DNA from 2 places in the Lacticaseibacillus sp. 22 genome. Region 2 is predicted to be linked to the other one. Evidence: predicted binding sites of a transcription regulator. Region 2 holds the regulator's gene; the other holds the start of a gene.
The links. Region 2 encodes NrdR, which represses ribonucleotide reductase genes. Its sites were predicted from a motif close to ACACNATATATNGTGT; they were not measured.

Region 1: nrdD (anaerobic ribonucleoside-triphosphate reductase) is a predicted target of NrdR. The motif match lies at 6,979-6,994, and genes of this name have one in related genera.

The regions. Positions count from the first base shown of each region.
Region 1 covers NZ_JBVAYD010000005.1:118,123-129,875, forward strand. Annotated here, with positions in the region: gene ACWP87_RS04350 (amidohydrolase family protein) at 1-1,010, shown strand, start outside; gene ACWP87_RS04355 (adenylosuccinate synthase) at 1,225-2,517, shown strand; gene ACWP87_RS04360 (heavy metal translocating P-type ATPase) at 2,842-4,740, shown strand; gene ACWP87_RS04365 (ArsR/SmtB family transcription factor) at 4,836-5,180, shown strand; gene ACWP87_RS04370 (MFS transporter) at 5,533-6,747, shown strand; gene nrdD (anaerobic ribonucleoside-triphosphate reductase) at 7,110-9,293, shown strand; gene ACWP87_RS04380 (hypothetical protein) at 9,476-10,171, shown strand; gene ACWP87_RS04385 (hypothetical protein) at 10,841-11,050, opposite strand; gene ACWP87_RS04390 (hypothetical protein) at 11,586-11,753, shown strand, end outside.
Region 2 covers NZ_JBVAYD010000012.1:5,472-17,224, forward strand. Annotated here, with positions in the region: gene thrS (threonine--tRNA ligase) at 1-347, opposite strand, end outside; gene ACWP87_RS07285 (HNH endonuclease) at 791-1,963, shown strand; gene dnaI (primosomal protein DnaI) at 2,443-3,378, opposite strand; gene ACWP87_RS07295 (replication initiation and membrane attachment family protein) at 3,378-4,724, opposite strand; gene nrdR (transcriptional regulator NrdR) at 4,800-5,267, opposite strand; gene coaE (dephospho-CoA kinase) at 5,322-5,924, opposite strand; gene mutM (DNA-formamidopyrimidine glycosylase) at 5,921-6,769, opposite strand; gene polA (DNA polymerase I) at 6,779-9,424, opposite strand; gene ACWP87_RS07320 (Bax inhibitor-1/YccA family protein) at 9,864-10,574, opposite strand; gene ACWP87_RS07325 (DUF916 and DUF3324 domain-containing protein) at 11,425-11,753, opposite strand, start outside.

The sequences.
Region 1 (11,753 bases), on a different contig from region 2:
ACGCACAGGCACTTAAAAAGCACATTCCCGGTGATCCGGACGGCTGGCCGACGCCGGGATGGGATGAACACCTGACACTTGGGTTCATGCGCAAGAACCACATTAGTTATTCAATTCTGTCGTTGTCTTCCCCGCATTTCAATTTTGGGGATAAGGACGAAACCGTTGAAATTGCCAGGGATGCTAATGAGACCGGTTCGCAAGTCACACAACGGCACCGCGATAAATTAGGTTACTTTGCCTCTTTGCCATTGCCATATCTCAATGAAACGCTTAAAGAGATCGACTTCGCCTTAGAACATGATGCGCTGGGCTTCACCGTGCCAACCAATACGCGGGGTCTTTATTTCGGCACGCCGATTTTTGACCCAATTTATGCACGCCTTAATCAAAAGAAGGCGATTGTCCTCATGCACCCGAACCGGCCATCGCAAGGTCCGTTGAACGTCAACATTGACATGCCGACACCGCTGATGGGTTTCTTTATGGATACCACCATGACCTTTATGAACCTTATCCGGTACCACTTCTTTGATCGCTATCCGGATATTAAACTGATCGTGCCGCATGCAGGGGCCTTTCTCGGTATTTTGGCAGATCGTGATGCTGCCTTTGTGAAGCAGCAATACAACGCCGATATGTATGCGATTTTGCGCCATGTTTATTTCGACACTGCTGGCGCGGTTTTCCCACGTCAGTTACCGATGTTGCTGACACTGGCGGATGAGTCCCATGTGCTATATGGCAGTGATATTCCGTACACAGCTCCGATGATCGCCGCACAAATGTTGAAACTGTTTGAGCCTGAGACATACCGCGCCAAAATGGCAAACCGAATCACCAAATTGAAACACTTTGATCCGGTTATGACGCATTTTAAAAAGTTCCGTGCACTACCAACCGTGCTGAACATGTCGAGTAAAATGTTGACCGGTGCGGAAATTTTGTCACCGGAAATGGCGCAGGATATTTTGGTCAATAACGGGCAACGGCTGCTCGGTAAAATTTGACCGGATTAAAGCGTAAAACGCCTTATGCGGTGGCGGGATCATTCGTTTCGAGCCGCTGAATTTAAAAATATAAATAATTTCGTTCGGATTTTTCGCGAATAGTGGTTTTATCTATTATTAAAGTTCGTATTTTGCTTGTCATCACCTTGCGATCCTGTTAGACTACCAATTGGCGGGCAAAATCCCGCACTAATTCGTGAGGAGCGATTAATTAATGGGAACTGTAGTTATTGTCGGCACACAATGGGGCGACGAAGGTAAAGGAAAGATTACTGATTTCTTGAGCCAAGGCGCCAAGGTGGTTAGCCGTTATCAAGGCGGTGACAATGCAGGCCATACCATTCATGCCAATGGTCAAGTCTATAAATTACGCTTGATTCCGTCTGGTGTTCTTTATCCGCATCAGTTATCCGTCATCGGTAATGGCGTTGTGGTCAACCCTAAGAGCTTAGTCGGTGAACTGGCTCGGCTCGCCGAACAAGGGGTAACTGGTGAAAATCTACGAATCTCAGATCGTGCCCACGTTATTTTGCCTTACCACATTAAACTCGATAAATTACAAGAAGAAGCAAAAGGTGCCGATAAGATCGGGACGACGAATCGCGGCATCGGTCCGGCCTATATGGACAAAGCTGCCCGGGTCGGCATTCGAATGGCAGACCTTTTGGATAAGGATATTTTCGCAGAGCGGCTGAAGGCAAACCTGAAAGCTAAGAACGAAGAATTCGTCAAGGTCTATAACAGCACGCCAATGACGTTTGATGAGATTTTTGAAGAATATTACAACTACGGCCAGCAGTTGAAACAATATGTCTGCGATACCTCGATTGTGCTAAATGACGCGATTGATCAAGGTGAGCATGTGTTGTTTGAAGGCGCTCAAGGGATCATGTTGGACATTGATCAAGGAACGTATCCATTTGTCACCTCATCGAACCCAGCTGGCGGTGTCACGGTCGGTGCTGGCGTTGGGGCATCCAAGATTGATCGCGTGGTCGGCGTTGCCAAGGCATACACGTCGCGAGTTGGCGATGGCCCATTCCCGACAGAATTGCTTGATAAAACCGGCGACTTCATCCGGAATGCTGGGCATGAATTTGGGACCGTTACCGGCCGGCCGCGGCGAATCGGTTGGTTTGACGCGGTGGTTGTGCGCCATTCACGCCGCGTTGCCGGGATTACCGACTTGTGTCTCAACTCAATTGATGTGCTAACCGGTTTGGACACCGTTAAGATCTGCGTCGCTTATGAGCGTGACGGTGAACGGATTGAAAATTATCCGGCATCGTTGAAGTTCCTGAGTGAATGCAAACCGGTTTACGAAGAATTGCCAGGCTGGAAGGAAGACATTACCCATGCCAAGACACTAGCCGATTTGCCAGAAAACGCACGGCATTATGTTGAGCGCATCACCGAGCTGCTCGGAGTGGATCTTTTGACCTTCTCTGTTGGCCCGGATCGTGATCAAACCAACGTGATTGCGAACGTGTGGGATAAAGTGAAGTAACCGATTTGATTAACTAAAATTTTAAAAAAGCTGTCAGTGCGAGTTTTCTCGTACTGGTGGCTTTTTTTGCTGTGCGCGAGCCGCCGCGGTTAGAAGTCGGAGTGTAAGCGGCCTTGGGCGTGATGGCCGGGCTTTGGCCATTGCTCCTGAGGTCCTTACACGCAGTCTTCTGCGACGGGGAGCGCGTTATCGAAAGTGAGCGTAAATACTTTGTCACATTTAAAAAAGCATTTTTAATTGACTTCCGGACCCAAACCCGGTATATTCAAGTTGTTATATGAACACATGCTCATATGAACATTAAATATAAGGGCGGGATTATTGATGATAACAAACAAACCAATTGGCTTTTATTTGTTAGGTGTGGCTGCTTTTATCGGCGGCTTATTCATCACCCAACCGTTGGCACGCGCAGGGCTCTTGATTGCTGCTGCAGTCGCTGCCGGGTATCACGTAATTGCAGAAGGCGTGATTGAGACGATTCGGGATTCCAAAAAGCAACATCGATTTGCGCCGAACATTCATATTCTCATGGCATTGGCAGCAGTCGGGGCGATTGCGATTGGCAGTTATGAAGAAGCGGCCATGTTGATTCTGATTTTTGCTGGCGCGGACTTTCTCGAAGACTATGTCGAGAATAAGAGTCGCAAAGAGATTACCGCACTTTTGGCAATGGCACCACTTGAGGCCCGACGCTATGGGCATGATGGCGAGTTTGAAGTAGTGCCTGTTGCCGCATTGCACATCGGTGACCGCCTGCAGATTCTCAATGGGGCGCAGGTGCCGACAGATGGCGTGATTATTGCCGGGACTGCCAGCCTTGACGAGTCGGCGATCAGCGGGGAGAGTATCCCACGGGAAAAGCAAGTCGGAGATGAAGTTTTCGGTGGGACGCTTAACGGCCAGTCAACCTTTGATATGCGGGTGACCAAGGCCAGTGACGAAACGGTTTTTGCCAAGATCATTCAAATGGTTCAAACAGCACAAGCGACACCGACTAAAATGGCCAGTGTGATTCAGCGCTTTGAACCACTTTACGTTAAAGTCGTCTTGGCAGCATTACCTCTGGTGTTTCTGGCAGGACCGTTATTGCTCCATTGGTCGTGGATGACGAGCGTGTATCGCACCATCGTTTTTCTGGTGGCGGTTTCGCCTTGTGCCTTGGCAGCCAGTGCCGTACCTGCAACCTTGGCGGGGATTTCGAATCTGGCGCGGCATGGCGTGCTTTTCAAAGGCGGACGGTACTTGGCAAACCTGACGCAATTAAAGGCGATTGCGTTTGATAAAACCGGCACCCTGACAAAGGGGACGCCAACTGTGACTGATAGTGAATTTGCTGCCGATGTTGATCAAGCAGCGGTGATGGCAGTTGTCACGGCGATGGAAAAGCAAAGTAACCATCCGTTAGCCAATGCGATCGTGGCTCATTATCCGGCGACTGATGTGGTGATCGACACCGTTCACAACGAAATCGGCAAAGGGTTAACTGCCGATTATCAAGGCCATACCTATACAGTGGGTAAACCGCAACGTTTTACGCATGCGCCTGCGCTTTTCCGGCAGCGCGCCATGGCGTTGGGGCAGCAAGGGAAAACCGTGATTTTTGTGGCAGTCGATCAAACGGTGGTGGGCCTAATCGCGTTGATGGATGAAGCCAAAAGCAGTGCTAAAGCGGCCATGGCTTACTTGAAACATCATGATATTCAACCGGTTATGATTACCGGCGATGCGAAACAAACCGGTGAGGCTGTTGCCGCCGATTTAGGCATCAAACAGGTTGTGACCAACGTGCTGCCAGATCAAAAAGTAGCGGTGGTTAAGCAATTGCAGGAAACAATGCGGCCAATAGCGATGGTGGGTGACGGTGTTAATGATGCGCCGGCTCTGGCAAACGCAGAAGTCGGCATTGCGATGGGTTCAGGAACCGATGTCGCCATTGACGTTGCCGATGTGGTGTTGATCAAAAACGATCTCTCCCGGCTCGCATTTGCCCATCAGGTTTCAACCAAAATGAACCGTATTGTCGTTGAAAATCTTGTCTTTTCGATGGCGGTGGTGTTGCTCTTAGTCACGCTAAATGTACTGCAGTTAACCAACATTGCCTGGGGCGTCTTTCTTCATGAAGGCAGCACGCTCATGGTGATTCTCAACGGTTTGCGGCTTTTGCTAACGGAAGAAGGAACACATTCACAAACACCGCATGTGCAACCACAGCTAGGGTAACGGGTTCGGCTCGGTGAATCGTTGCATAACAAACTGCGCTTTTAATACCAAAGTCTGCTAAAATGAGGCTTAAGTATCATAAGGAGCGCATTGCGATGACAACGAATGATGTTCATGCGGCAGCTGCCAATAACAGTGAAATTCCGGATGACGCCGATTTACGAGATGTTCTTGATGTATTCAAAACCATGAGCGATCCCACGCGAATGCGAATTATTCTCGCTATTGCACAAGGACCCATTACCGTTAACGATCTTGCAGCCATGCTGGATCTTGGCCAGTCGACAGTTTCGCATCAGTTACGGTTATTAAAGCAGGCTCGATTAGTCGCCGGTGAGCGATCCGGCAAGCAGATTTATTATCATTTAGTCGATGACCATGTGTTGGAGATTTATGCGTTGACCAAGGCGCATATTGAGGAAAAGCAGCATAGGCAGTGATGAAGTACAATAACAGGCGGCGCCAACATGCAGCCTGACATTATCTTTTGTAAAGGCAAGTGTTTTTCCGGCTATCAGGAAGGCACTTGTCTTTTTGCGTTTATTGCCGTTTATCCTAACAGAAGAAACGGCTGCGTCTAAAAGCTGATATTTACATTATTAGAAGTAAATGATACCATCATTAAATCCCTGCGCTCAGGCAGTTTGCTAAATGGTAGCACTCATGACGGCTAATACGTCCGACTTAAGCATTGGCGAGCCAGCGTCTCTTTTCATTTGTAGACTAAGGATTTGACCGAGCGAAATTTAAAATGAAAGCGTTCGAAACTTAAAGGTGTTATGGAGGTGTTATATGTTTGGGCGGCCCATAAGTAATAGATATAAGTACTATTGGTATACAGTCTTCACGCAACTTAGATTTACCAGAATCATCAATATCATCTTTGTTGTCCAATTTCTAAAATTCAATTTAGTACAATTCGGACTTTTGCAGTCGGTATTTTTGTTATCGCAGTTTGCATCGGAATTGCCAAGTGGTGTTTTAGGCGATCTTTTTCGAAAAAAAGCGGTTATTATTTGGGGCTTGGTTTTACTGACGATTTCGCCCATGGTCATGATTTCGGCCAGTTTGGTAGGCAACGATTTTATGTTTACGACCTTGTTAGGTGCTTTTTTATTGGAAGGCGTGGGTAACGCGTTGCTTAGTGGGGCGGATGAGGCGCTTTTCTTTGAAGCAATTCGCAGAGACGGTCGGGCCAAACAGTATGCAAAGATTCGTGGTGAGGCACAGTTTATCGGGGCCATTGTTGTAGGCGCGGCAACTTTTTTAGGCGGCGTTTTATATGCAATCAATCGCGTGTTACCGTATTTTTTTCAGTCGTTAATGGTGGCAGTTGCGGGTCTGGTTATCTTTTCTGTGCGGGAGGATAAACGCGTCACTGCAACAATTGAAAAAGTTAAGGAACCTAGTCAAGTTAAGAATATCCTCACCGTTTTTGCGGAAATTAAAGCATCGACCAATGTTCTGTTCTTATTTATCTTTACGGCTTTGATGTCTGCAATGGTAAATGCCATTTTTGCGATGTTGCCAGCGTATTTTTCCAAACTCGGCTTTTCTTCTTCTGCAAATGGACTGATATTTATGCTCTTTAGTTTTGTGGGCGGATTGGTGGCAGCTCAGGCTTATCGGCTTACCAAGGTCAGTTCTAAAACATTGGCGCTTATCGTAGCCGGTATTTTAGGGCTGGGGGTGATCCTTCAGATGCAAGCAAGTATTTATTTCTTCTCTGCAGGTGTTTGCTTGTTGTACATAACAGTGGATATTCTAGATCCGATTGTTCTGGAAATGTTGAATCTGTGGGTGAAAGACTCTGCGCGGGCAACTTTAATCTCGGGCCTTTCATTTGCTACTAGTTTGGTGACGATGCTGCTCAATCCGTTAATCGGTATGTTGATTCAAGTATATGGAACAATTCCGATGTTAGTGATGGTTTCAATGTTCGCGATTGTCATGATCCTTTTTTTCGTTCATTTTAGTCTGAAATCAAAACCGCAAGAAAGCGAATAAAGTAATGGAAGGTAAGCGCGCAGATTGATGTGGACGATTCTGAACACCGATCAAGGTCTTGAATCTAAAACGACTTTAAAACGGACAAGCTGCTTAGTGAGAAAGTATTTTCTCGGTAAGCAGCTATTTTTATGGCTAAGGAATGAATGGCTAACATGCGCGGAGGTTATAACTCGCTGCTGAAATGACGTTATTTTAAAAATAAATCGCAAGCAATCAAATGATGTAAAACCACTATATAGTGTATGCTTATTTTAACAAACCACAAAATTTGGTGGATATCCCGTTACTTTTGCTTCTGAATCTTGTATACTAAATACATTGTTACAAGTTTTGCAAGTAAGGGTACGGGAGGACTAGCCATGATCGAATTTTATACACAAATCAAGAAACGGGATGGGCGGATCGTTGATTTTGATGCGACCAAGATCAGCACCGCGATAACCAAAGCGGCAGAAAGTGTGGCGAAACTGTCACCGCGCGATGTGTTAACCATTGACCACTTGACGGATACGGTTACGGCTAAGATTCGCGATCGGTATCATGATGATGTTGAGATTGCCGAAATTCAAACGGTTGTCGAGCAGACACTCATTGCCGCCGAAAAGTACGACTGGGCAGAAGCCTACACGCAATATCGGCTGAAGCGTGATTTAGCGCGCAAACAGAAGCAAGACGTTAATTACAATGTTGCGCGGCTGGTCAATCGCGATAAAAGTGTCGTCAACGAGAATGCCAACAAGGATAGTCGGGTGTTCTCGACCCAACGTGATTTAACAGCCGGTGCGGTGGCCAAAGCGATTGGCTTGAAAATGTTGCCGCCAGCCGTTGCCAATGCGCATTTGCGTGGCGACATTCATTGGCATGATCTTGACTATACCCCGTTCATGGCGGAAACCAATTGCTGCCTGATTGATTTTGACTATATGTTGAATCACGGCTTCTCCATTGGGAACGCCGAGGTTGAGCCGGCCCACTCGATTCAGGTGGCGGTGACCCAGATGACGCAAATTATCGCTAACGTGGCCTCCAGTCAATATGGTGGCTGTTCCAGTGACCGGACAGATCAGGTACTGGCGCCGTTTGCCGAGAAAAATTACCAGAAGCATTTGCGTGAATTCGGTGATGTGATTGATGATCCCGCTACCCTCAAAGCGTTGGCGGTGAAGCAGACCAAGAAGGATATTTATGATGCCTTGCAAACGCTGGAATATCAGGTTAACACCCTTTATTCAACGCAAGGACAGACCCCGTTTGTGACCGTGGGCTTTGGTCTTGGCACTAGCTGGATTGAACGTGAAATTCAAAAGGATATTTTGAAAATCCGGATTCTGGGTCTGGGCAAGGAACGCCGGACAGCGATTTTCCCGAAACTTGTCTTCACGTTAAAACGCGGCCTGAACCTTAATCCGGATGACCCAAACTACGACATCAAACAGTTGGCGATTGAGTGCGCCACCAAGCGGATGTATCCTGATGTGGTTTCCTATGACACAATCAAGCGGCTGACTGGCTCCTTCAAAGCGCCGATGGGTTGTCGCAGTTTCTTGCAAGGCTGGACCGATCCGAAGACAGGTAAGGAAGTCAATGCCGGCCGCATGAATCTCGGCGTTATTACGGTTAACCTGCCGCGGATTGCTATGGAGTCCAAAGGCGATAAAGATAAGTTTTGGAAGATTTTTGAAGAACGGATGCGCATCTGCAAGGAAGGTTTGCTTTACAAGATTGAACGAACCAAACAAGCCACGCCGGAAAGTGCCCCGATTCTTTATAAATATGGTGCATTTGGCCACCGTTTAGCCGATACCGATAGTATTGACGATCTTTTCAAAAATGGTCGTGCCACTGTATCGCTCGGCTACATCGGTCTATATGAAGTCGGAACGGTCTTTTATGGTTCAGCATGGGAGAAGAATCATGACGCCAAGGCCTTTTCCGTTTCGATTGTGAAGGCGCTGGACGATCATTGCAAGGCCTGGGAGAAACAATACGGCTATCACTTCTCGGTTTACGGCACCCCAAGCGAATCGCTGACTGACACCTTCTGCCGCGAAGACACTAAGAAGTTCGGCATCGTCAAGGACATCACCGACAAGGAATACTACACCAACAGTTTCCACTATGACGTCCGCAAGTCACCCACACCATTTGAAAAGCTCGACTTTGAAAAGGACTATCCGCAATACAGTGCCGGTGGCTTCATCCACTATTGCGAATACCCGAACCTGAAGCAAAATCCTAAGGCACTGGAAGCGGTGTGGGACTATGCATACGATAAAATCGGTTATCTTGGCACCAACACGCCGATTGATCAATGCTTCAAATGCGGTTTCAAAGGTGAGTTCACAGCGACCGCCAAGGGATATGAATGCCCGGAATGCGGCAACCACGATCCGGCTACCTGCGATGTCGTCAAGCGGCTTTGCGGCTACCTTGGCAATCCCAACAAGCGGCCAATGGTTCACGGACGGCAAGAAGAAATCATTCACCGCAAGAAACATATTACGTTCAGCCTGAATCAGGTGGCCAATCGCCGCGATAAGTAGGGTTGATCAAAGTGGCATGGAAAAAGATAATAGGAGCGATCGTCTGGAGATCAGACGGTCGTTTTTGTTTTCTAGAGACTGAATATAAATAGTAATCGGAGACTTTTCATTCCGCCCATTCGCGTGTAGAATCCAAGGCAAGTTCTTGCTGACGGTTGGAATAGCGTGATTGGAGGTGTGCCATGATAGCTGGTGTATTTACTGCTAAACAATGGCAAATAGCAGAACAATGGAATAATGGGTGGCTGATTGTTGCGATTATTGTCATTTTATTCATTATCTTCTGCCTCCTACTCGTTTCTTTTTATGTACCCAATCCCTGGAAGTGGCGGATTTTCGTACCTGCCATCCTTATTTGCATGAGTTTGACGGTTTACAGCTGGTTGCGAACGGACAATACGGCTAATTACCAATTTAATCAATGGGCCGCAAAAATCACACCGCAGATCCGCACTAAGAAAGCGGCTCTATTTACTTATGTCTCCGTCCCAGAAAGTGAAGTTAAAGGGTATCGGGCATTAAATGATTACCCGGCGCTTACAAGCTTACCCATGTATACGCGTCACCGAGTCATAGCATCAGTGGTCTATCTTGGGCGTGATGACAATGCGCGCTACTTTAAGTTAGACGGCTTAGTTTATCGTTATTCCGGACCAATACAGATCGGCGAACAGGCGGCTTTAAGCGGTTATCGTTTTCGGTTAAAGGATCGTGGCTATACTCAAATGGGATTCATAAATCCATCCAAGAATTTTACAGCCGCTCTAGTGATCCCGCGAAATCAGATTGAGCAGCATTACCATCCGTCTAAGGAGGTCGTCGTGACACTCGAGAAGATGGATGGTGAATGGACGACGGAAAAGGTCTATCGAAAGTGAAAAAGTTTGTGCAGTCATTTTGCAGGCTGACGGTGTGGGCAGATGGGTTTTGTTAGGATAAGCGAGCCTGCGCCGGCGATGAGGACGAGAACTAATTGCAGATCCATGCCTTATGAACTATATAAGGACAAGACCTGTAAGCAAATATAGTAGCCCAAGCGCAGAAAGGGTCAAAACTATGAAACTAAACCAGCTAGCAAAAATATGCGCTAACTTGCTAGGTATATAAAGCGGGGACTTGACGCTAAGACAGATAGTCTTGTAATACTTGACGGTAACAAATGCATCATTTTGGGAGAAAACGTCCTAATTGGCGATTAAGCCCTTAACTCCCCACAAAAAATAGCCGTTACCTGTTCGGAAACGGCTATGAAAATCACCGGTTGCTTTTACTTTGGATAAAGGAATTGGCTGTACAAGGCTCGGACATAACATAATAAGAGACTTTTTTAACCTATATAGCCTAACTGCATGAATGCTGTGTACCGCCGGAATCATCAGAGCTGCATGTATGTGGAATATTATTTAAATTCATTTATAGTTTTATATCTCCACACAAAAAGTGTTGGGGGCTCTCTAAGAAACCGGAACAAAAAACATTTGATTTTCTGTAAATTTCAAGCGCGTTCTTAAGATTTATTGGATTATTTCAAATAGCAGTACACCAATTCAATCTAGGTTATTTTTTAGGAATGCAAGTACGTTCTTCTTATCCGTTTTCATGCTTCCTGCCAAGAATGCAACTATGATGGCAATAACAGAGAGCACGAATTCTAATAATGACCACTTGAAAATTAACGTTAAGACTAACGGTACAAGGACTGCAATTAACAAGACGCCATCTCTGGGACCTAAATTAATATAAGGATACATCATCATTGAGTATCACTTCTTTCGTTGTCTAGCTAGGATAATACTAGTTGAACCATATCTTCAAATGCTATTTTGTTCTCCTTCAATAATCGGGAGAGTTCTTGGGCGAACAAGTTAGCTTTACGAAAGTCTACATTTTGGTGGTTAAACATCAGTTGGAGGCGGAATTGTATCCGGATAAGGATTGAATTGTGTCTCGGAAACAGGGACAAGAGGACAGATCCCTTCAGATATCGTCACTAAGCTGGCGAATGATGGTGATTGTCTATAGTTCAATACCATCATGGTCATCTCCTTGTAGCTTTGCGAACGGAATGTTTGAAAAAATGACCCTTATAGATGAGAAAAGATTGACGAAACAGATGGTAAACGCTTACTGGACTATCTAACTAAAGTACTACGCCCTTATCTTTTCTCTGTCAAGTTGGATATGGATACGAATGAAAAAGTTGATACTTACTCAAAATAAGGACGGTTTTTATCAAGCATATGCTGTGATAAGCTAAGAACATCAAAAATTCTGCGAAAGGCAGTGATGTAAATGATCCTGTTAGGTAACCTATGCCGAATGGTTACACTTGTTTTCGTCCTTATTAGCAGCATTCTCATTAGCAAGCCAAAAATGACGCGGATTCGTTTTATAAAACTAGCAACACTAGCAATTACCGCCGCTGTTTTCTTCGCACTGAGTCTGTGGCTGGAGAAAGAA
Region 2 (11,753 bases):
ACACTGACTTGTCCATCCGCACGATCGGTATCATAGTAAAAACCGTCTTCTATGGCTTGGCCCTTGCCAAAATGGATATCAGGGTACAATGCTTTGAGTGCTGCTGCTAAAACAAATGCCGCCGTCTGCCGCAAAACCGTGAGCCCTTCTGCATCATCTTTGGTCATAATCTGCAGCTTGCCAGAATGGGCAATCGGTTCATTGTATGCAATCAATTCATCGTCCAGTTTGCCAGCAACGGCCTTTTTTGCCAGACTATTGCTAATGCCTTCCGTGATGGCTTTTACCGTTGTACCATCAGGGAATTGTTTGACACTGCCATCTGGAAACGTAATATCTAATGCCATAAGTAAGACTCCTTTGTCGTTTTTTCGAAGAAACCATTTTACCGAGTACCACTTCTGAGTTGGGGAGGAAAACCGCGCTGGCTCGCGCTCACAAAAAAATCCCTGATATCTCCTAAGAGACATCAGGGACGATTTGTGATCGCGGTTCCACCCAGGTTGCCGACAGTCTTGCTGCGGGCCACTTCATTGGCGCGTAACCTGCGCAACAGGGCCATTAGGGCAATCTCGAGAAGTGGTTCGGATCAGATCTTGCAAGGCTTTCAGCCACGGCCTTACTCTCTAGTAGATGATCCTTTATTGCTTCCGTCTTCGATAGTTACATTGAACCACAATGTCCGCTTTGGTGCAAGTAATTTTCTGAAAGGGTAAAATACCAAGTCCACTTGGTATAAAATAAATATACTTCTCCGGTACGATTATTGACAAATGGGGAGGCATATACCTTGGAAAACGAAAAGCAAATTATCCAAACGAGATTTGGAAGTGCTCTGATGCGACTTCGCCTGGACCAACACCTTACTCGTCAAAGCGTTGTCGATCATAATGACCTTTCACTTAACGCCTTAGCTAGCATTGAAAATGGTCAAGCTCTCGTGAAATTAGACACCCTTATGATGCTGCTGAAATACTACAATATGTCATTAAAAGATTTTTCCGAAAATTACGTAAATGTAGCCAACAATTCAGATTTCAGTACCTTGATGAGTCAGTCCATCACACCAGATACACGATTCTTCATTCTTGATACAAAGGGCGCAACTTCAGCAAATAACTACTCTGACCAAGATTTCTCTCAATATCACTGGAACTCCCGTCAATTTAACAAGGTGCGCACCGGAGACTGGTTCATCTACCGTCGCCCAAAAGGCAGTTCTAAGTTTTGGTATTTCTTTGGTGCTGGTCAAATAGGTCCAATCACTCACGATGCCCAGAACAATCAACATGCCAAGATTGTCAACCCAATTGCATTCACATATTATCTCACCCCTGAGGACTTAATAGATTTTCCCTGGTCGTTTCGTCGACGAACTAGGCAAGATTGGTTGTACTTTTTCAATCAATACGGCATGACTGAAATTCAACAAACCGATTTCCAAGGACTTCTAAATGTTGTCTTAAACCATATGGATAGTCAGACTTCGTTACCTCTCACTCCTGAAATTCTCCAAGAAGACGTTGCTGTATACCAACACATTCAACGCCATGAACCCGAGCTAACGGAGAAAGTCGAGCCTCGTAAAGAGAGAATCGGACAAAATCAACTCGCCGAATTGGTGCGGCTGAACTATGGTTATCAATGTGCAGTCACTGGAATCCATACTCGCTCGTTGTTAATTGCATCACATATAATCCCTTGGGCGTCTTCACCAGAAAATCGGTTAGATCCCAGCAACGTAATCTGTCTATCGCCACTGTGGGATAAAGCTTTTGACCAAGGGCTGATTACATTTGATGCATTTGATCACACTATCCGATTATCATCACAAGTTACTGAAGACACTCATCTTTACCAAGAACTAGCCCCTTTTAAAGGAAAGCTGCTACGCCAACCCACTAAGGATAAACCCCAAACCAAATTTCTTGCTTATCATAATCGAAATATTTTTAAAGGCTAAAAAAACTATCTTTAGCACCAGTTACCGCTAAAGCCCGATCCCCTGGAAAGCTCGTCTAAGCAGAGTGATCTGTATTCAAACATGTCATTGTAGCATTTTTCAATTTAGGGAGCATATTTTACTACCTAGATCCTTAAACTAGTGGTATCTAACATCGATATTTGCAGTGATAATAGTAATCAGCAATCAATAACTTTTTAGCAACACTCACTGTCCATACTACTTCAGATAGCATGTCACTTAACGTTTTGCTGTTTGTCGTTGCCCCGATGCTGGCCACTAAATCTAGTACTCGCGGATAGGGTTTTTGAAATTCGAATTCGCCGAGCCATTAAATACAACGCATTGTTCATCTCTGTGATTTCGTGTAAAAACTAGCGCCCTTCTATAAATAATTATTTCAATTTTGAAGATTATCAAAACGAATCGCCCCAACATGGCATCTAGTGAATGAATAGTAGCGTCTATTGAAAAAACCTTTAATCTGCCAAAGGGTTCCGGCGATTTTCACCGTCAACGGTAATTTCTTTTGCCAAGAACCGTACCCGCTCCATAATGCGTTTGGCTTTTAACATTTCCGAGTTGCCACGGTCCGTCCCTGCCAATGACTCGGTTAATTCGGCCATACTCTTGTTTGAACTGAACAGCGTCGGCATTTTCTCCTGCATGCGATATTGCAGAATAATGCCCAGTACGTCATCCCGAACCCATGGACTGATGCTTTCGGCGCCAATATCATCAAGCATTAAAATCGGTGCCCGCTTCACGCTATCAATCTTTTTCAACACGCTGTTATTGCCGATTGCGTTCTTCATTTCAACGACAAACGTCGGCACATGAATTAATGTGGTTGCGATACCGCCTTTGCTTGCTAAATCGTTGGCAATCGCACCTAACAAGTATGTCTTGCCAACCCCAAACGGCCCACTTAAATATAATCCCTGATGAAACGCCTTAGGATCGGCAACAACCGCTAAAACAAACCGGTTTGCGGCCAAAAGTGCATCAAGTCGGTCATCGGTTGGATCATAACTGTCCAAGCTTGCATCGCGAATATCTTTAGGCATGTTCACCGAGGTCACCAATGAGGCTTGCTTGGCTTCTTCGTCTGCCGCTACTTTCGCATCAGTCGGTTCATACGCCACGTCAATCAAACCGTTTGCCACGACAAGCTTGGGTTGATAGCCAGGCGCCAATGGTAATTCGCCTCGGGCAATCTTGTTACGCTCACTGACAAATTCATAAATCTTGGCAGTTCCGCGGTCAATGGCATCATTGGCTAAATCCGCTTCATGCTGCTTCAGGAAAGTCTGGACTTCCGGATCCTGCAACGCTTCTTTGACCATCTTAAAATACCGCTCCCGCCACTGTCGGGAATCCATCAACATGGCCAGACGCTTGCGCATATCTTCCATTAGTTCTTACCTCCTTTATCACCAAGCTGCCGAAGTTTCTCCAATTGGGCAGCCAAGGTTTGCCGATCAGCTTCACTGACCTTCCTTTTCTTTGGCTGATAACCTTCTTTGGCCCAATCCGGTAGTTTTTCTTGCCGCGTGCCTTTTGTTTGAGTTTGACGACGTTTTTGGCCAGTCGCCTTTTGATGCTCAAACGCATGGATCTGGTTTAAGGCAGCTTCCGGGCTGGTTACATTGGCTTTTAACCAGCTGTTGGCAATCGCATCCAACAACGCCTGATTAATACTGTCGTTGGTTCTGAGAATATAATCAATCAGAATATTAATCGTCGGTGCGTCAAAAACATTGCGCTCACTCAATTGCTGAATGGCGCGCAGTTCGTTGTTAGCCGGATACATGCGCGCGTTTTTAGCCTGTTTCGCCGCAGTTAAAAACTGCCGCGGTGGCATACTTTTGGCCCGCTTAAGCAATGCCTCATCAGCACTTGCTACTTTTGGCGTCTGGGTTGGAGTTTGCGGTTTGGCATGTGGCTGCTGGCGCGTATAGCTTTGTTCGGCTAGCCGGCGCAGTTGATTCAAATCGATTTTTCCCGTCATAACATCGGTCGCGCGACTGATCAAGCGGGCAAAATCAGGCGGTTGCAAGCCGTAAAATGCCGCTACTTGATAAAGTGCCGCTTGATGTTTAGTCAGTTGTCCGGTTTGCAGATTGCTATTGGCCAACAACGATTTTAATAAGTCCCAATCGTAGCCATCCCCGCTTCCCAACCGTGGACGATTTGCCGGCTTTTGGGTCACGGCTTCTTTAGCGGCCACAACAGCCGGTGGTTCCTGGCTGAGGTCATGGTCAAAGCGAAACACATCCAAGAAGCTGGCGGTAATCTCTTGCCATTCCGGACGCCGCACCGGTTTCAAGCTAAACTTGGCTACCAATTCATCGTAGCGATTCTCGCCCACTTTGTCATACAGCAGGAGTCCTAACAGGTCATCTTTGAAAAAGGCATCGGGACTCACCGGTGGGTAAAGTTCATACGCATAATAACGGCCCAATGAGTCAACTTGCGAATAAGTGCGTAATAACCCCACTGCTTCCAATTTCACGCGCGCAACAAACAGCTGCTCAATGTCAATATCCAAAAGATCCAACAGCCAAAGTTGCGGCCGCCGATCCGTGACCAAGGCGCGGTCTTTGACTTCTTGCCATAAGCTCAGGTAAAGCGCCATCGGAACCGGGCCAACTAAGGGTTGATAAAGCGAAACTGCCACTTTTTCGTCAAAGTCGCTAAAATAACCTGCTTTGGTCAACACAAACCCGGCTTGCGGAATAAACGTATCAGGGCGCTGCATGACATTCACCTCTTTTCAGACAACGGACCTGAGACAATCGCCTCAGGTCCGTTTTGTTGATTACTTCAATCACATTTACTTCTTAGTCTTTTCCTTCTTCATCATATCCTGAAGCTCTTGCATGAAGACGGACATATCCTTAAATTGGCGGTAAACACTGGCAAAGCGAATATAAGCGACATCATCGACATCCGCTAATTTCGACATGACATATTCGCCAATAGCCTGACTGGAAACTTCATTTTCACCAATCGCGCGCAGTTGATTTTCAACCGAATCCACGATCCCTTGCATTTGTTCCATGGTCACCGGCCGTTTTTCAGCAGCCCGGATGAGCCCTTTAAGAATCTTCTCGCGGTTAAATTCTTCCCGCGTGCCATTCTTTTTGATGACCAATAACGGGGTCTGTTCAACGCGTTCAAAAGTTGTAAAACGAAACCCGCAGTTCTCGCACTCACGCCGACGCCGGATTGCCCGACCGCCGTCTGTGGGACGCGAATCGACAACCCGCGAACTATTATGATGGCAATGGGGACATTGCACGACTCCACCTTCTTAATCAAAGTTTGATAGCTTATTATAGCACGTGCAAGCCGCTTATGATAGTTGCTCAAGCCGGTGAATCAAGGCTTTTGCCTGGTCAATCGTCGCGGCTTGTGTCCCGTTGTTATCGATCACAAAATCAGCCATTGCCGCTTTTTTGGCTAATGGTATTTGGGAAGCGATGCGTTCTTGGGCCGCTTCTTTGGTCAAGCCATCGCGCGTCATCAACCGCGCCAACTGCACCTCGGGATCAACCGTCACCACCGCAACGCCATCAAACGCATCGGCATAGTCAGCTTCATACAAAAGCGGGATATCCCCGACAACGATGGCGGCACCGCCTGCTTTGGCTTGAGCAAGCGCTTGATTAATCGCTGCACGCAAATACGGGCGATTAATTTGGTTCAATGCTTCCATACGTCCCGGCTGCGAAAACACAATGTCGCCCAGTTTGGCGCGATCAAGGGTCCCGTCCTTGCGTAAGACCCCCGGCCCAAACGCTTGGACAATTCGCGCAAGCACCGGTTGACCCGGTTCAACAATGCGCCGGGCAATCACATCGGCATCCACCACCGGAAACCCAGCCGCTTTAAATGTCCGACTTACCGTTGATTTGCCTGACGCGATGCCGCCTGTCAGCCCTAACAAAAAGGTCATGCCAGTTGCCCCCCTCGATGTAGCGGCTGGCAATGCGGGCAATAATGCGTGCCGCGTTGACCGACTTTAATTTTGACAATTGTGGTGCCGCAACGATCACAAGGCGTCCCTTCACGATCATAGACATGCAAAGCATCCTGAAACGAACCGCGATTGCCTTCTGCATCAACGTAAGTATGGGCACTGGTACCGCCAGCGGCAATGGCGTCGTCCAATTCCTTGATAATCGCATCATGTAACGTGTGAATCTCCGCCTTGGTTAAGGTATTAGCTGGCTGCAGGGGATTGAGCTTGCTGAGCCATAAAACCTCATCCGCGTAAATATTACCGATTCCGGCCACAACAGTTTGATCCAGCAAAACCGATTTAATGGCTTTATGATGCCGCTTTAGCTTTTGGGCAAAGTCACTTTCGCTAAAAGTAGCAGCAGTCGGCTCCGGCCCTAGCTTGGCCAGTGCTGGCACCAATTGCTCCTGACCAGTGTGAATTAGCCGCATTCGGCCAAACTTACGCAGATCGCGGTAACGCAACTGGCTGCCATCCTGAAAGGTAAACGTCACATGATCATGCTTATCCAGCGGCGTTTTGGCATCCGAAACAACGTAATAGCGGCCTTCCATGCGCAAATGACTGACAATCGTCATGCCGTTGTTAAGCCGAATCAGTAAATACTTACCGCGGCGATCAATCGTGTTGACAGCAGCGCCCACAACCTGTTTTTGAAAGGTTGCCAGACCATTAATTAGGATTTTCTCCCAGTTTGTGCTAATCGCGGTGATTTTTTTATTTTTGACTAACGGTAACAAGGAACGGCGAACCGTTTCAACTTCAGGTAATTCAGGCATGAGTTCTCCTTATTTCGCATCAAACCAGGTCGGTCCATAATGACTTTCGACTTTCAAAGGTACCGCCAGTGAAACAGCCGAGTCCATAATCTTAGGCACTAATTGGCCAAGTTGCGCCATTTCAGCAGTCGGAGCTTCAAAAATCAATTCATCGTGTACCTGCAGCAACATTTTCGCCTGCAGATGGGCCTCATCCAACGCCTTTTGCATGCGAATCATCGCGACTTTAATGATATCTGCGGCACTCCCTTGGATCGGCGTATTCATCGCCGTTCGTTCCGCAAACTTGCGCAAGTTGAAATTGCGGGAGTGAATCTGGGGCAGATAACGACGGCGGTGGAAGAGCGTTTCAACATAGCCGTCTTCACGCGCTTTCTTGACCATATTTTCCATGTAATCGTGGACTTTCGGGTATTGTTCAAAATAACCGTCGATAAACGCCTTGGCCTGTTTCCGCGAAATCCCGATATTTTGTGCTAGGCCATAGTCACTGATGCCGTATACAATCCCAAAGTTCGTGGCCTTGGCTTGCCGGCGCATATCCGGCGTGACCTCATCAGGTGAATCGAGGCCAAAAATTTTCATGGCGGTATTTGCGTGAATGTCAACGCCGTGTTTAAAGGCTTGCTGCATATTCTCATCACCCGAAATATGCGATAACACGCGTAATTCGATTTGCGAATAATCCGAGCTAAAAATCTGCCAATCTGGATGAGAAGGGACAAAGGCTTTCCGGATAATCTTACCTTCATCCCGTGCTGGAATATTTTGCATATTCGGATCAACGGAACTCAGGCGCCCGGTTTGCGTCAGTGTCTGTAAATAACGGGTGTGAATTTTATGATCCGGCATTTGTGCTTTCAACAAACCCACCACATAAGTCGAGTTTAGTTTGGCCCAGCCGCGATAATCCAGAATATCCTGAACAATTGGACTAGCCGATTTCAATTCGTTTAAAACATCGACACTGGTGGAATAACCGGTTTTGGTCTTTTTAATCACTGGTAAATTAAGTTTTTCGAATAACACTTCGCCTAATTGCTTTGGAGAATTCAGATTAAATTTAACGCCGGCTTCACCATAAATTTTTTCTTCCAACACCTTAATGCTTTGCGAAAATTCGGTTCCCATGTCCTTTAAGGTTTGAGCATTTAACGTAATACCTTGAATTTCCATTTCTGCCAAAACCCGCGCCAGTGGCATTTCCATGTCCGTGAAAAGATCCGTCTGTTCCTGTTTAGCCAAGTCTTCGGTTAAATCAGGACGCAAGGCGAATAAGGCCTGAGACTTACGAGCGAATTGTTCAAACAGCAGTTTATCTTCAGGCACTTGACGCTTAGCACCTTTACCATATACATCTTCATCGCGAGGCAAGTCATGATAATCATGGTCTTCTGCAATTTTACCCAGATCATTGCTATTTTCATCTGGATTAATCAGATACGAGGCCAACAAAACATCGAAGGCAATGTCCGGCAACTTCAGGCCAAGACGATGAGCAGCCACAATATTGCGCTTGCCATCAAACACCGTTAAGTCGCGGTTTGAATCACCAAGCCACTTAGCAACTTCCGGAATCGTCAACAATGACACATCCGTGCTGACGTAAGTTTCTTCTTTAGTCCCAATGAAAAAGCCCACTTGTTCAGCGGTATGATAATTATCCGCTAACATTTCAATCTCAAAGGTTAACGGTTCGGTTGTTTTCGTGAGCGCCAAAATTGATTGGTCATCCAAAACGGAATAGTGTACAGGCTGTGACGGTTTTGCAACATCCCCGCCAATTTTCTTCAACAGGGAATTCATATTCATCTTAGTATAGAAATCGCGTAACTTCGCCAAATCGGGACCGTTATACTTTACGTCTGCAAGATCGATGGTCACAGGTGCATCGCGGTCAATTGTGGCTAACTGCTTGCTCAGGTACGCTTTGTCTTTGTCATTGATGAGACTTTCCTTCATTTTGGAAGTCTTCATCGCATCAATGTTGGCGTAAAGGTTTTCGATACTGCCATATTGCTTTAGCAGTTTTAAAGCCGTTTTTTCGCCAACCTTGGTGACCCCTGGATAATTATCTGACGTATCACCCATTAACCCCTTTAGATCAATAATCTGAGTGGGGGTAATGCCAAGCTTTTCTTTAACGTGTTCCGGCGTGTACGCCTCAAGTTCATTAACGCCTTTGACCGTGACCTGCACCGTTGTTTGATCCGTCGTTAATTGCGTTAAATCACGATCACCAGTCACGATTGTTGTCTGCCACCCTGCATCATCAGCTCGCTTAGCCATCGTTCCGATAATGTCATCAGCTTCATAATCCTTGAGTTCATAATGCTGAATGCCCATATCGTCGAGTAATTCCTTGATATACGGCAGCTGCTCTAACAACTCGCTTGGCGTCTTCGCCCGACCGCTTTTATAATCCGCGTATTTAGCTGTTCTAAAAGTCGTCTTGCCAGCATCAAACGCAACCAAGGCAGCATCTGGTTTAACCGACTTTAAAACAATCTCGAGCATATTGTTAAATGCGTAGATGGCATTGGTGTGCAGCCCATCTTGATTGGTGAAACGATCGAGTTGATTGTACAGGGCAAAAAAGGCACGGAATGCGATTGAGTTGCCGTCAATCAACAATAATTTAGTTTGACTCGTCATATATGAGCTTCCTTTTCTTCTCAAACCACCGCTATCGATGACATGAGTTAATTGTCATCATTATTGTACCAAATTCTTTGCCTTTGTGACGGCACGTTCCTAGTTAAGGGGGATCATCTCATAGCCGTTGCGGTTTGATAGGTTGCAGTGGGTGGTGGCCGTCCATTGATACACGTTTCTTCGTGCAAAAGCTTACGTGTAAGGACATTGAACGCAATGGCAAAGACCGGGCCATCATGCTTAAGGCCGCTTACACTCTGAGTCCTTGACACTCACTTTCTATAACGCGCTCCCCGGCGCAGAAGTCTGCGTGTAAGGACCTTAAGCGCAATGGCCAAGACCGGGCCATCACGCTTAAGGCCGCTTACACTCCGACTTCTAACCGCGCCGGCTCGCGCTCACATAAAAAAAGCCGGTTTCTGACCGACTTTTGCTTTTATTAATTGTTGTTGTCGCCAACGCCTAGGATCTGCAAGATGGCGGTGAATAGGTTTAAGAAATCAAGATAAAGCATAAGCGCCCCGACAACGGCTAGTGAGCTGGTGGAAATAGCTGCTTGTCCATCGCTGCCAGCCGTCAAGTATAAGTTCTTCAGGCGCTGAGTGTCCCAAGCGGTCAACACGATGAAGATGATCAAGATCGCATAAGAAATCAACATCTGCATGCCGCTTGAACCCATAAACATGTTAACCAACATCATGATGATGACGCCAAACAATGCAGACATCGCGATATTTCCCGCCTTACTCAGGTCACGCTTGCCAAAATGGCCAACCATGGACATGACGAAAAAGACTACCGCCGTTGTTGCCAATGCAACTGCAAGGTTAGATGTCTTTGCAACCATCGCAACGGAAGCAAAAGTGAAACCAAAACTTGCGGACATCAGATAAAACATTAAAGTTGCATAACCCGGACTTGCCTGGGCCCGCCGTCCAGTCACAAAGAAGGACAGGATCAGCGGCAATGCTGTCATAATCCAAAAGATAATTGGATGAGCACCCACAAAGTTGATGTAATCATTCTTAAGGGTAACTCCTAGTAAATAACTTACGAGCGCCGTCACAACCAGCCCGCTCCCCATCAAGGTGTAGATGCGGGAGAAGAACTGCGTCAAGCCGGCCTCGTTTACAACACGGCGTTCTTGCATATTGCGTTCATTCCTTTCAACTATCTATAACTATTATAACCAGATCAAAACATTTTGTCAGTCAGGCCAAAGACCGATTTGCATCTTGGTGAGTCAAACCGTCAAGCCCTGATACTGACTTTATCATGCTAGTGCTAACATTAACAGCCCGACATGCGCTTGTCCACTGGCTTGTATAGATCGTCATTGCTTTATTGCATATGTGTGAATGCGATCTTTCGGAGGACAAGCAAGGGAAAATACTAGATTTATTTATAATTAATTACTATTAATTTACTAAAGTTCACATCCGCTCGTAAAATCATTGACCGGCATACGTTTATCTGTTAATTTTTAATCATCGAAAGTCTCTCTCTTAAAATAAAGGATGTGAATAAATAATGCTCATGTTTTTTTATGGCACCCTAGCTATCATACTGATTACGATGCTCTTATTTAGAAAGAATCCAGCGATTAATCGAATCTCAAGTGCTATCATCTCGTCATCAAAAGTGGGAGCGCTATGTCGAACTTGCTTTTTAATCGTGAATTTCATTTTCTTTTATCTGTTTGTGACCCGCGACTTGTTGACTTTATTTACAATCGCGATGGTCGCCATCATGTATCTTGCCGTTGACTGGAGTCGTGGTCTACAAAGGAGTTGAACGCATTTCGGTTAATAAAGTACGCCTTGAATGCCACAATGAGTCGTTTTTTTTCATGCAAAATCGAGATGCGAAAAAAGCTAACCCGCGATGGATTAGCTTTTTTGTTTAACCGCAGATCTGGTCATAAAGCCCATTTCTTCTCAGAGATAACTGAATTGCCATCACACTGGCAACACAGAACAGATGTCTTGAAAGCCTTCAAATTAAGCACCGCGATGATGCCGCGCATAACGTTTGAACGCAATTACATTAATGGTGAGGAGTACGACTAACCCTGCTAAAATCATTAAGCGCCAGTCAATCGCATTCGCTTGGGCAGGTGCTTTTTTAACAGCGGCAGCATTCAGGTCATCGGCCTCTTTTTGCGCGACCATAAATGTTTTCTTGAAGTGCCATGTTCTACCGCCTGCCTTTGCGACCCCCTCAAAACGATATTTTCCCGGTTTTAACGGTTCATCATTGAGATCGACCTTAAAATTAAAGTTTGAGTTCGGTGCCATCTTGAGTTCGTGCTTGCGCGTTTGATACAGTG